DNA from 2 places in the Dietzia timorensis genome. Region 2 is predicted to be linked to the other one. Evidence: riboswitches for the same ligand, from Rfam matches in the RefSeq annotation. Region 2 holds a riboswitch; the other holds the start of a gene.
What was found. Region 2 has a riboswitch for cobalamin ahead of BJL86_RS10790 (ABC transporter substrate-binding protein). Riboswitches for the same ligand answer to the same signal wherever they lie in the genome.

Region 1: linked by a shared signal. The riboswitch ahead of metE (5-methyltetrahydropteroyltriglutamate--homocysteine S-methyltransferase) and the one ahead of BJL86_RS10790 (ABC transporter substrate-binding protein) in region 2 are both predicted to bind cobalamin.

Annotation. Positions count from the first base shown of each region.
Region 1 covers NZ_CP015961.1:3,086,521-3,093,295, reverse strand. Annotated here, with positions in the region: gene BJL86_RS14320 (DEAD/DEAH box helicase) at 1-855, shown strand, start outside; gene BJL86_RS14315 (DedA family protein) at 949-1,686, opposite strand; cobalamin riboswitch at 1,856-2,013, shown strand; gene metE (5-methyltetrahydropteroyltriglutamate--homocysteine S-methyltransferase) at 2,159-4,459, shown strand; gene BJL86_RS14305 (MFS transporter) at 4,480-5,940, opposite strand; gene fbaA (class II fructose-bisphosphate aldolase) at 6,073-6,775, shown strand, end outside.
Region 2 covers NZ_CP015961.1:2,342,692-2,349,466, reverse strand. Annotated here, with positions in the region: gene BJL86_RS10820 (DUF501 domain-containing protein) at 1-552, shown strand, start outside; gene BJL86_RS10815 (Ppx/GppA phosphatase family protein) at 556-1,551, shown strand; gene BJL86_RS10810 (DUF1330 domain-containing protein) at 1,739-2,083, shown strand; gene BJL86_RS10805 (hypothetical protein) at 2,165-3,076, opposite strand; gene BJL86_RS10800 (hypothetical protein) at 3,234-4,148, opposite strand; tRNA gene BJL86_RS10795 (tRNA-Leu) at 4,386-4,459, shown strand; cobalamin riboswitch at 4,517-4,645, shown strand; gene BJL86_RS10790 (ABC transporter substrate-binding protein) at 4,681-5,688, shown strand; gene BJL86_RS10785 (hypothetical protein) at 5,685-6,446, shown strand; gene BJL86_RS10780 (FecCD family ABC transporter permease) at 6,443-6,775, shown strand, end outside.

The sequences.
Region 1 (6,775 bases), 740 kb from region 2:
ATCGCGGACCTCGCCTCGGTGAGCCCGCGCACCGTCGTGTTCACACGAACCAAGCGCGGCGCCCGCCACCTCGCGCGCAAGCTCAGCGCGCAGGGCCGCGCGAGCGTCGACCTGCACGGCAACCTCTCGCAGAACGCGCGCGTGCGGAATCTCGAGGCGTTCTCCTCGGGTGAGGCGACCGTCCTCGTCGCCACCGACATCGCCGCGCGCGGCATCCACGTCGATGACGTCGGGCTGGTCATCCACTCGGACCCGCCCGCCGAGCACAAGGCCTACGTCCACCGCTCGGGCCGCACCGCGCGTGCCGGTGCCGTGGGCACGGTCGTCACCATCGCCACGGCGCAGCAGGTCAGTGAGGTTCGCTCGCTGCTCAAGAAGGCCGGTGTCTCCGCGGCCGAGCAGAACGTGCGCTCGGGCGCCGATGTCTCCCTCGGCGACACCGTCATCCCGGCTTCGACCCTGGTGGATGACGCCGCGCAGCCGGCCCCCGCCGGACAGCAGCAGTCCTCGCGTCCTGCAAAGGGAAACCGCAATGGCGGTGGACGCAATGGTGGCGGCGACCGCAGCGGCGGTGGACGCAGCAGCGGTGGCAACCGCAAGAACTCAAGCACCAGCGAGGCGCAGCGCAGCGAGCGTCGCCGTCCCGCGGAGGAGCGCGGCGGCAAGCGCCCGAGCGGACAGCGCGGTCCCGGGGCTCGCAATGGCGCGGGCCGCGCAGCGGGTTCCGCGGGTGGCAATGGCAATGGCAGTGGCAATCGCCGCCGGGCGACCCGCCCGCAGGGGCCGAGTAACGGCGGTGGAAGCCGAGGAAACGGCGGCCGTCAGCCGAACCGCAGACAGTCCACCCACGCATAGGCGCATTTACACGAAAAACACCACGCCCGGCCGGAAAAACACTCGCAGGAGTATGTATTTCCGGCCGGGCGTGGTGTTTCGCGTCTGCCTCTTCTAGCTCTCGGCTGCGGGGCTGTCGACTGCGCGCTCGGGCACGCTCTCGCTGTTCGCGAGCTTGCGGCGGGCATAGATCTTGCGTGCGCCGGCAATGATCATCGGCAGCACCGACACGAGCACGATGAGGATGAGGATCAGGTCGATGTGGTCGCGGATGAACTGGATCTCGCCGAGCAACCATCCGAGGAACGTTACACCTGCGGCCCATGCCACGGCGCCGATCACGTTATAGGTGATGAATACCTTGTAGCGCATGCCGGACATGCCCGCCACGAGGGGCGCATAGGTGCGCACGATGGGCACGAACCGGCAGATGACGATCGTGATCGGCCCGTGCTTCTCGAAGAACTCGTGCGATTCGCGAATGTATGCCTGCTTGAAGATGCGCCCATCGGGCCGGGCGAGCAGCGGCTTCTCGAATTTGTGGCCGATCCAGTAGCCGACCTGGTCTCCCAGGAAAGCGGCGATCGGCGCCGTCACGAGAATGACCCACAGCGGCGCGAACGGATCGTCGAGCCTGGTGAGGAGCCCGGCCGTGAACAGCAGCGAGTCGCCGGGGAGGAACGGGAACAGCAGCCCGGACTCGATGAACACGACCGCGAGCAGCACCGGCAGGATGAAGTTGCCGAACGGCCCGTCGCCGGAGAGCCAGAAGTCGGGGTCGAGGATCTGGCCGCCGGGGACAGCAAGGTTTCGCACGTCAGAGCCGCCGAGCGCGAGCACTGAGTCCTGCATAGATTCAAGTAGCACGCTGCAACTTTAGCCCCTGGAGGGCATCGGCCCAAGCTCCGCGCCGCGCCGCGGGCGTGCTCACAGCAAGTCGAAACGAAACCCTTGGCGAGCCCTCAGCCGGGCCCAGCCAGGCGGCTGTGCTAGAAATTGGGTGCAACCGGTGTGCCGCGAGCGACCACGATGTGGACGCGGCCCGCGGCACCGAGCGCCATGAGAGCGCAAGAGGGAACCTGGTGCGAATCCAGGACTGTCCCGCAACGGTATGGGGCGAATATGCGAACGAAGATCGCCGCCTCGAGTCCGATTACCTGCCGATTGTGCTGGGTGCGCCGCATCCAGCGGTTTGCCGCCTCGAGGATTGTGCGAGCGCCGACTCGGCACCCGTGCGCGCTCCGCACGCCTTCGTGCGCCAGCGAGTCGTCGCCAACCCGTAAGCGGGCGGCGTCCACAACTCGCAACATGGAGGACGTCCAGCGTGACTACCACGAGCAATAATCAGTCCGGCGCAGCGCCGGCATTCACCGCGACGAGCCTCGGCGCTCCGCGCATCGGCCCGAAGCGCGAATTGAAGAAGGCGATCGAAGCCTACTGGGCGGGAAAGATCGACAAGGCCTCGCTGCTCGAGACCGCCGCAGAACTGCGCCGTTCGATGCGCAACGAGATGCGCGATGCGGGCCTCGACTCGGTGCCGACGAACACCCACAGCTTCTACGACCAGGTGCTCGACACGACCGTCCTGCTCGGCGCCCTTCCCGAGCGCTACGACGTCGTGTCGGATGAGCTCGACCGCTATTTTGCCGCCGCGCGCGGCTCGGCGGAGGTCGCGCCTCTGGAGATGACGAAGTGGTTCGACACCAATTACCACTACCTCGTCCCCGAGATCGACGACACGACCTCGTTCTCCCTGCACCCCGAGAAGGTGGAGGGCGATCTCGCCGAGGCGCTCGCCGACGACATTCCCGCGCGCCCGGTCGTGCTCGGCCCGGTGTCCTACCTCAAGCTCGCCAAGGCCACCGAGGGTTCGGGCGATCCGATCGATCGACTGGATGAGCTCGTCCCGCTCTACATCGATCTGCTCGCCCGCCTCCGCGCGGGCGGGGCGCAGTGGGTGCAGCTCGACGAGCCGAGCCTCGTCACCGACCTCACCGATGCCGAGCTCGACAAGACCAAGGAGGTCTACGGCGCGCTGTCGGCCGAGACCGATCGCCCGGCGATCCTGGTCGCCACCTACTTCGGCAGCGCCGACCGCGCGGTCCGCGCCCTCGGCGACACAAACATCGAGGGCCTCGCCGTCGACCTCGTCTACGGCACCATCGACGCGGTCAACTCCTCGACCGCGTTCCACGATCGCCTCGTCGTCGCCGGTGTCGTCGACGGCCGCAACGTGTGGCGCACCGATCTCGATTCGGCGATGGGCTCGCTGGTCTCGGTGCTCGGATGCGCAGGGCAGATCGCGGTGTCCACGTCGTGCTCCACGCTCCACGTTCCCTACAACCTCGAGGCCGAGCAGAACCTCGATCCGTCGGCTGCCGAATGGCTCGCTTTCGGTTCGCAGAAGTACGCCGAGGTCGTCACGCTCGCCGCGGCGCTGCGCGATGGGCGTGAGTCCGTTGCCGACAAGTTCGATGAGAGCCGCGCCGCCCTCGACCGGCGCGCGAAGGATCCGCGCACCAACGACAGCAGAGTCTGCGCCCGTGTCGATTCGACCCGTGCCACCGGCGCCACCCGCGGCGATGCGGCGGCGCGCGCGGCCGAGCAGGCCGAGCGACTCGGGCTCCCGCCGCTGCCGACGACCACGATCGGCTCGTACCCGCAGACCCCGGAGATCCGCAAGACCCGCGCGGCGTACCGGGGCGGCAGGATCGACGAGTCGGAGTACATCTCGGCGATGCGCGCGGAGATCAAGCGCACCATCGAGCTGCAGGAGTCCCTCGGCATCGACGTGCTCGTCCACGGAGAGCCCGAGCGCAACGACATGGTGCAGTACTTCGCCGAGCTCATGGACGGCTTCGTCACCACCGAGCTCGGCTGGGTGCAGTCCTACGGCACGCGCTGTGTGCGCCCGCCAATCCTCTTCGGCGACGTCACTCGCCCGCGGCCGATGACCGTCGACTGGGCCACCTACGCCCAGTCGCTCACGGATTCCCCGGTCAAGGGCATGCTCACCGGACCGGTGACGATCCTCGCGTGGTCCTTCGTCCGCGACGACATCCCGCTCGCGGACTCGGCGGACCAGGTCGCGCTCGCGATCCGGCAGGAGACCGTCGACCTGCAGGGCGCGGGCATCCGCATCGTGCAGGTCGACGAGCCGGCGCTGCGCGAGCTACTGCCGCTGCGCAAGGCCGATCAGCAGGCCTACCTCGACTGGTCGGTGCGCTCGTTCCGCATCGCCACCTCGGGCGTCGCGGACTCCACGCAGATCCACACGCACCTGTGCTACTCGGAGTTCGGCGAGGTCATCGACTCGATCGCGGGCCTCGACGCCGACGTCACCTCCATCGAGGCGGCGCGCTCGCACATGGAAGTCGTCGCGGACCTCGAGCGTTCGGGCTTCTCGAACCAGGTGGGCCCGGGTGTCTACGACATCCACTCGCCGCGCATCCCGGAGACCGGGCAGATCGTCACCTCCCTGGGTGAGGCGCTCGACGCCGTCACCGCCGATCGCCTCTGGGTCAACCCCGACTGCGGCCTCAAGACCCGCAAGACCGACGAGGTCGAGGCCGCGCTGGCCAACATGGTCGCCGCCGCGAAGCAGGTGCGCGAGCGCCTCGGGTAGTTCCCGCCCCAAAAAACACCTCACGTATGACGCCGGACGCGCCGTTCCTCCTCGGACGGCGCGTTCGCGTGTTCTCTGCGGGAAGGGGGGCGCCCTTCCGAGAGGGCGACGGCGATCGCTGCGATGAAGAAGACGATGGCGGCGACCCACACTGCGCGAAGTCCGGTTCCGGCGTCATGGGTGAGGGTTAGTGCCTGGGAATGGATGAGCAGAAGGACGGCCGCGCCGATGGCGTTGCCGATGCGCTGGGCGGTTTGGACGGCGGCGCCGGCGGCTCCGCCCATGCGTGGCGGCACGTTCGCGAGGGTCATGGTCATGTTCGGGCCGACGACGCCGCCGGCGCCGAAGCCGGCGATCATCATGGTCGCGATCTGCGTGGGGATCGCGAGCGCGGTGTCCTCGGTGAGGGGGATGAGGGTCGCCGCGAGAGCGAGGCCGACGATGAGGAGGACGAGGGCAGCGACGGTGGTCATGCGGCCGCCGCGTGCGACGAGACGGCCCGCGATGGGCGCCGCGACCGCAGAGGAGATGGCGAACGGCGTGATGAGCAGGCCTGCGTGGAGCGGCGTGAAGCCGAGGCCCGACTGCAGGTAGATCGAGTAGATGAGAAGCACGCCCGTGAATCCACAGAAGTAGAGGAGGCCGACGGCCATGCCCGTCGCGTAGCCCGGGGTGGCGCGCAGAAGGGGGATGTTGAGCAGCGGCGCGCGGCCGAGGCGGATGATGCGGCGCTCCCACCACACGGTGAACGCGCCGAGGATGGGGGCGAGCGCGATGATCGCGAATTCGGGGCCGAATCCGTGCTCGACGCTGGAGATGGGGAACAGCAGCGCGAGGACGGTAAGACCGAGGAGTGCGGCGCCGACGAGGTCGAGATCGGGCTTGCCGGAGCCCGGTTCGCGGCCGGGAATGATGCGCCACACCGCGGCAATGAGGGCGAGGCCGATGGGTATGTTGACGAGGAAAATCCAGCGCCAGCCGCCGTCGCCGCCGGCGAGACCGATGATGACGCCGCCGAGGACCGGTCCGATCGAGCCGGAGATGCCGACGGCCATACCCATGTAGCCGAACGCGCGGCCGCGCTCTGGGCCGGAGAAGACGTTTTGGATGATGCCCGAGTTCTGCGGGACGAGCAGACCTGCGGAGATGCCCTGGGCGAAACGGGCGGCGATAAGCCAGCCGATCGACGGGGCGAGGCCGCACGCGGCGGAGGTGGCGACGAAGCAGACGAGGCCGATGAGCATCATGCGGCGGCGGCCGAGCGCGTCGCCGAGGCGGCCACCGGTGACGAGGATGAGGCCGAACGCAAGCGCGTGGCCGGAGACGACCCACTGCAGCGATGAGGTCGAGCCTCCGAAGTCCGCATCGATCGCGGGGAGTGCGATATTGACGATCGTGACGTCGAGCAGCCCCATGAACGTGACGCACAGCGTGATCGCGAGGATTCGCCAGCGGTCCGGGTGGGGAGATACGTCGCGCATGGCAATAGGTTAGGCACAAACGAGCTTCCATCGGCGGGGCGCCGAACCCGCCGCGGGAAAATACCGCCTAGTCTGGAGGAAGAGCGCGGCGCGCCGCGCGACGAACCCGGACATGTTGGAGGTTAGTACCCAATGCCCATCGCAACTCCCGAGCAGTACCGCGAGATGCTGGACCGCGCGAAAAACGAAGGCTTCGCGTTCCCGGCGATCAACTGCACCTCGTCGGAGACGATCAACGCTGCGCTGCGTGGCTTCGCCGAGGCCGGCTCGGACGGCATCATCCAGTTCTCCACCGGCGGTTCCGAGTTCGGCTCGGGCCAGTCGGTAAAGGATATGGTCACAGGTGCCGTCGCGCTCGCAGAGTTCGCGCACGTGGTCGCCGAGAAGTACGACATCACGGTCGCGCTGCACACCGACCACTGCCCGAAGGACAAGCTCGACGGCTTCGTTCGCCCGCTGCTCGAGATCTCCGCCGAGCGTGTCCGCAACGGACAGAACCCGCTGTTCCAGTCGCACATGTGGGACGGCTCCGCGGTGCCGATCGACGAGAACCTTGAGATCGCCAAGGAGCTGCTCGCGAAGTCGGCCGAGGCCAACATCATCCTCGAGGTCGAGATCGGTGTCGTCGGCGGCGAGGAGGACGGCGTCGAGAACGAGATCAACGAGAAGCTCTTCACCTCCGAGGAAGACTTCGAGAAGACGCTCGACGCGCTCGGTGCGTCCAACGACGGCGACCGCTACATGCTCGCCGCGACGTTCGGCAACGTCCACGGCGTGTACAAGCCGGGCAACGTCAAGCTCCGCCCCGAGGTGCTCAAGCAGGGCCAGGAAGTCG
Region 2 (6,775 bases):
CAGGTCGATCAGGCAGACCTCGACGCCGTAGCCAAGCAGCTCGGCCGCGAGCCCCGCGGTGTTCTCGAGATCTCCTACCGCAGCCCCGATGGCCAGCCGGGCGTGGTCAAGACGGCTCCCAAGCTCGACGACGGTACGCCGTTTCCGACGCTTTACTACCTCACCGATCAACGACTCACTGCCGAGGCGAGCCGGCTCGAGTCCAAGGGCGTCATGCGGCAGATGTCCGACCGGCTCACAAAAGACAAAGACCTCGCTGCCGACTACCAGAAGGCCCACGAGCGCTACCTCGAAAAGCGCAACGCCATCGAGGACCTCGGCACCGACTTCTCCGGCGGCGGAATGCCTGAACGCGTCAAGTGCCTCCACGTCCTCATCGCCTACGCGCTCGCCGAAGGCCCGGGGGTCATCCGTCTCGGTGACGAATCCGTCGCCCTCGCCGCAGACGGCGACTCGAACCTCCGCGGCACGGCGATCCCGAAGGACTGGCCCACTGCCGCCGATCTCGGCATCGACGCCGACGCCAACGACCTCAACGCTGCGGGGGAGTAGCGCGTGCCGGACGCGAAGCCCAACAACGTTGTCGCCGCCATCGACTGCGGCACCAACTCCATCCGCCTCCTCGTCGCCGAAGTCACTGCCGACACCTTCGGCAACCCGAAGCTCGTCGACCTCACCCGGGAGATGCGCGTCATCCGCCTCGGCGAGGGCGTCGATGCCAGCGGCGAGATCAACCCCGCCGCCATCGAGCGTTGCCGCGAGGCGCTCACCGACTACGCCGCCACCGCCCACAAGCTCGGTGCCACCGCCATCCGCATGGTCGCCACCTCCGCCACCCGCGACGCTTCCAACAAGGAAGACTTCTTCGGCATGACCGCCGAAGTCCTCGGCCAGCACTTCCCGGGCGCCCAAGCCGAGGTCATCTCCGGCGACACCGAGGCCGAGCTCACCTTCGCCGGCGGCGTCGGCGAGCTCGACCCCACAGAAGGCCCGTTCATGGTCACCGACCTCGGCGGCGGCTCCACCGAGCTCGTCGTCGGCAGCTTCGAAGACCGTCGCCCACACATCAACTCGGCGCACTCGATGAACATCGGCTGCGTCCGCCTCACCGAGCGCGTCCTCCACTCGCAGCCGCCCGAGGCCACCGAGGTCCGCGACGCCAAGGCCATCATCGACGAGTCCGTGTCCGAGGCGCTCACCCACGTGGACGCGAAGCAGGCCCGCACCTGGGTCGGCGTCGCCGGCACCTTCACCACGCTCATGGCGCTCGCCCTCGACCTCGACACCTACGAGCCCGCGCGCATCCACCTCTCTCGCATTCCTCTGGCGGACCTGCGCCGCGTCTGTCACAGCCTCCTAGGTATGACGTCGGAGGAACGCAGCGCCCTCGGCCCCATGCATGTGGGCCGCGCCGACGTCATCGGCGGGGGAGCGCTGGTCGCTATGCGCCTCGCAGACGTCGCCGAGTCCGTCGGAATCGACACCCTCGTTGTCAGCGAAAAGGACATCCTCGACGGCATCGCTCGCTCCGTCGCAAATTTGCGCAGCTAGTCGGTAACCTCGCCAGGCACTTGGCGACGATTGACGCTCAGCCGAATCGAGAGGGCGAGTTAATCATCGGCTTGCAAGAATTTGCTTTGGGCAAATTGCCGATTCGGAATCCGTAAAACATTGTGGTGTGTTGCTATGGGTGCCACCTACTACCGCGAGTCTTAGGACCTGCCATTAAGGGGCAAACATGAGCAATAGGCGTGGTTACGCTGTCGGCCACATTCGAGATGTCGAGTTTGGTCCAGACATCAAGAAGTACATGGAAACGATTGAATCTACCTTCATACCTTTTGGCGGATGCTGGGTCGTACATGGAGCGTCGCCCGAGATCATTGAGGGAGAGTGGGACGGGGATCTCGTCATCATCGAATTCCCAACGTTGGACGATGCACGTACCTGGTATTTTTCTTCGGACTACCAATCCATTTCGAAGCTCCGCGAGAACAACTCCACGTCGAGCATCATTTTGTTAGAAGGGGTGCCGGAGGGCTATCAGGCAATCGATACGGTCGCGAAGCTCGAACGAAGCTGATATTCAGACCGTTCATAGAGCGGAAGCCGAATTTAGTGAACAGTGTCGTCGAGAGTTCTGGACCTCTGCCTTCGAAACTTCCTATTGGCACGTTCCGGGCACAGCAGTGTCGACCTTGCGCCTGTCAACGTCGACGATATCGTAGTCGGCACAGGCAAACTCCAGCACTCGTTGTTCGGCGTCTGCGAACTCGGCCTCACTGGCCCCTTCGTCATCGTCAGGCCGCGTTAAAGATATCCGCGCCGGATCTACGCCGCCTACTGCCTCTACGATCCACGGGCCGGCGATCTCCTTCACAGCGGCCGCAGCTTCGAGGTGCTTCGACAACCGCCCATCATTAACCAGCGTCCGATAGTCGAGTTCCCTCGTGTCCGAAATCCAAATATGGAGGGGATCGAGGGAGCCCTCGGGTTCGAGATCTCCCATGCTCAGCATCAGCCCCTCGTCGTGCGGCACGTCCGACTCCGAGCGACCATCCGTGGAAGCCGACACTTGCTGCGCAAAGAGCTCGTCGAGCGGCGCGCCAATCTCGGCACCTATTCGACGAACGCATTCGCTGTCTGCGCACCCCGGAACATGCACCTGCGTGTAGCCGATGTCGGAGTTGAAATGCACCTGTTCGATCTGGTCGGACGCAGCGACAAGCTTGGCCACGGACTCTAGTAGACGAAAGTCGATCCGGGAGTCGATGTCGATGATTGCGTTCCCAATCTGATCATCGAAATCAAACGTCGTGGTCTGAAGAAGATCGCCGTGGCCTTCGCTTTCGAGTTGCTGCCGGACGAAGTGGACGATCTCGGCGGCCTCATCGGGGCTCACTCGATTGAGCCCCATATCGACGTGCAGCGTGTCCTCGCCGTAGAAATCTTCGATGCCATAGTGAACCAGTTCGCCGTAGCCGTAACTGAGCACCTGTTCATTGAACTGGCCGCTCAGCTCGTCCAGGTCCGGACCGACGAGCGCGCAACTGGTCGAGAACATCACCGTCGCCACGGCAACAGCCGCTACAACGTTCCGCATTCGCATCTTCTCTCGTGTCCACCCATCGTTGTCCTAATTCATGGATGCACTCGCCGAGCCGAATGTTCCGGCAACAACCAGTACCCAGGGCGCTTCAATCTTCTGGTGTGACACCAAGTTGCTCTTCGACTTATTCATTGCATTCCGGGGACGAGGCGACGTCGAACTCGGAATAGTTGTCCTCCACCGTGTCGACTTTTCCGCAGGCGAACGTCATCACTCGAGACAGTGCTTCTTCGAACTTTTTATCGGGGATTTCTTCAGAGAATGAGCGGTGGAGTTTCACCGTCGACGGGCTATCAACAAAGGTCGTCAGCTCGTAGGGTGCCGTGAGGTCGATAATGCCCGCAGCTTCATGTAGCGAATCTGAGACGCGTGTCGAGCCGTTCTCCTGAGCGACGTCGGTTTCCGGTTCACCGTTGAGCATGATGGTGAGGCCTTCGTCGGGATCGTTTGCCGTTCGGGAGAAGTCCACGCTGAACATTTGCGGGGATCCCGAAATGAGCTCCGATGATTCGGTAGCCAACGATCTAGCTTGCTGGGCGTACAGCGCGTCGAGTTCCTCACCGGTGTCATTGATTGTCTTGTTGATGCACTGGGCGGTCTCGCATGGCTTTAGATCGATCTCGATTATTTCGTTGTCGAGCTTCGATTGCACCATCGTGACCCGGTCCGACCCAGTCGCGAGTTCGCTAATGGAACGAAGCAGAGCAATGTCCGCGCCTTCATCGATCCATACCTCGGTACCACCGACGGTCCAACTCATTGACAGGCGCTTCCCGGAATATCCGCGCGCATCGTCACTTCGGAATTGTTCGTTGACGAAATCGATCATCTCTGCGGCCTCTTCGGGAGTGGCGTCGCCGGCGTTGATCTGTGCGCTCAGGCTGGCCTCACTCTTGTACTCACCTGTAGAGAAGCTGACGCGCCCTTCGTAGCCTTGTTCCCTTGCGGCGAGCTCAAGCGCTTGCTCGGTCTTTTCACGGTTAACGCCTGTACCGCATCCTGCTCCGAGGACGGAAATCGAAAGCAACGCCAGGGCCACTGCGACCGTCTTAGTTCGCACGTAATCACTTCGCACGGGACCTCCCTTGTCGGAATCGATAGCTATATGTGGTGGGACGCATTCGTGCGGCGAAAGGTTCCCGGCCGCGCGGGGCTCTGCATTCGAATGCCCGCCGACTCTGGCGTAGGCCGCACAGCGAAAACGTATAAAGCGTCCAGTAACGTCGAGTCCAACGCGACAGGTAAGCTACCTAGTTTGGTGGCAACGTCACCTCTCGCCCCCATAGCCCAATTGGCAGAGGCAGACGGCTTAAAACCGTCAAAGTGTCGGTTCGAGTCCGACTGGGGGCACAGTAAGCGGCCCCGCGGCACGCAAAAAGTGAAACATGTTTTAGAATCCTAAACGTCGACAAAACAGTCGACGCTGCACGGTGGCAGGAATCCGGTGGAAATCCGGAACGGTCGCGCCACTGTAAGCGGAAGCCGGAACTCGACGGCCCCGTAAGTCAGGAGACTGTCCCGCGTAGCCACTTCAAAGGGACGCGCAATCCCAGATGGAGCCTGGCACAGCCATGTCTATTTTCACTGCTTCGGCAACACGCGCCGGACGCACCACCTTCCTCGCCGCCGGCCTCGCGGCAACGCTCACTCTCGCCGCATGTGCGACGGACACCGATTCGGCCGCGGACCAGCAGGCCGCCGAAGGCGCCGTCACGGTCACCAACTGCGGCGAAGAAATCACCTTCGGCCAGGCCCCGGAAAAGGTCGTCACCTACTTCCAGCACCCCACCGAGATGCTCCTCGCGCTCGGCCTCGAGGACAAAATCGTCGGCCACGTCTACCCGGACAACGAACCGCTCCCGGAATACGCCGACGCATACAACGCCCTCAACGAGATTTCCGAAACCGACACCTCCTTCGAGAATCTCCTCACCCTCGAACCGGACCTCATATACGGCGGCTACGCGAGCGCATTCTCCGCAGAGGACGGACGCGACCGCCAGAAGTTCGAGGACGCTGGCATCAACACTTTCCTCACCGCAGAAAGCTGCGCCGACGCAGAGCCGGCAACCCTTGACGATGTCTACGAAGAAATCCGCACACTCGGCCAGATCTTCCGCATCGAGGACCGCGCCGATCAGCTCGCCAACGACCTCGAAGGCCAGATCGAGGACACCGAAGCAGCCCTCAAGGGCGTCGACCCCGCCGACGTCTTCGTCTACGACTCCGGCGACGACGCGCCCATGACCGTCGGTGGCACCGGCATCGGCAACGAGGTCATCGAGCGCGCCGGCGGCACGAACATCTTCGAAGACCAGGAGGGCACCTTCGTCGATGTCTCTTGGGAGCAGGTCATCCAGCGCAACCCGGACACCATCGTCATCCTCGACTACGCAGGCCAGCAGTCCCCCGAGGACAAGGAAGCCGCCCTCAAGGCGCGCCCGGATCTGCGCGACGTCACCGCCATCAAGGAGGGCAACTTCGTGCACATGACTCTCATGGACACCGTCCTCGGCGTGCGCGCACCCATGGCCGTCAACACCCTCGCCGCGGACCTCCACCCGGAGGTACTCGAGTGATCGTCCCGGCCGTCGACTCACGCGCGGCCTCCCGCATCGCCGCGGACCTCATCGACATCTCCGGGAACCCCTCGCTCCTCCCGGAGTCCCCCGCGACGCAAGCGGCACCACCCCTGCCGCAGCTCGTCGCCGACCCGGCCGAGGTGCGCGTCCGCGCGGACGGCGCGCTCGCGCACCTCGGCACCGACGAGCTTCGCGTCGGCCTGTCGTGGACCCAGTACATGCTCGGCGACCGCCTGTGGGGAATCCTCCTCAGCGCCGCGCACCTGCACGGGGTCGTTCCCCACATCGCCGACCTCCGCGCCCCGATCGGCGGCGGCCCCCGCTGGCCCCTTATGGGAACACCACGTATGACGTCGCACCTCGAATCCTCCCCGGAGGAGCTCGCCGACGCGCTCCTCGGACAAATCCAACCCCTCATGGCAACCCTGGCCGACACCATCGGCCGCTGCGGCAAGGTCAACCCGCGCATCCTTCTCGGCAACACCTCGACCGGAATCGCGCTGTCGACGCGCTCGCTCATGGGGCGCGGTGACGACGTTGCCCTTGTCCACCTCGCCACCCTCGTCGCTGAGCGCGGCGGCTACGCAGACTGGTACACAGGCCAGTTGCCCGGACCCATCAAGCGGCGTACCTGCTGTCTGTACTACCGCGCCGCCCGCCGCCGGCCGTGCGGCGACTGCGCGCTCAAGGACTCCGCCGTCGTCCGCGCCTTCCAGGAATCCGCGCCGACTCCCGCCACGCCGGAGAACGCATGACGACAACGGACACCGCGTCCACGAACGCGCCCGAAGTCCAGGCGCCCAAAGCCACCCCGAAACGCCGGGCGCGCAGGAAGATCGCGTTATCGACCGGCTACGTCGGGCTTGTCATCGCGCTCCTCGCGGCGATGGTCGCCGGCGTGGGGATCGGTTCGGTCGCGCTTTCTCCGATCGACATCATCACGGCCGTTGGGGAGAGGGCGCTGCCCGGCGTCATCGACGCCACCGGGCCGTCCTACGTGGACACGATGATCTTCGAATCGCGCCTGCCGAGGGTGCTGCTGGCAGTGTTCGTCGGCGCCGGGCTCGCCATGGCGGGCATGGCG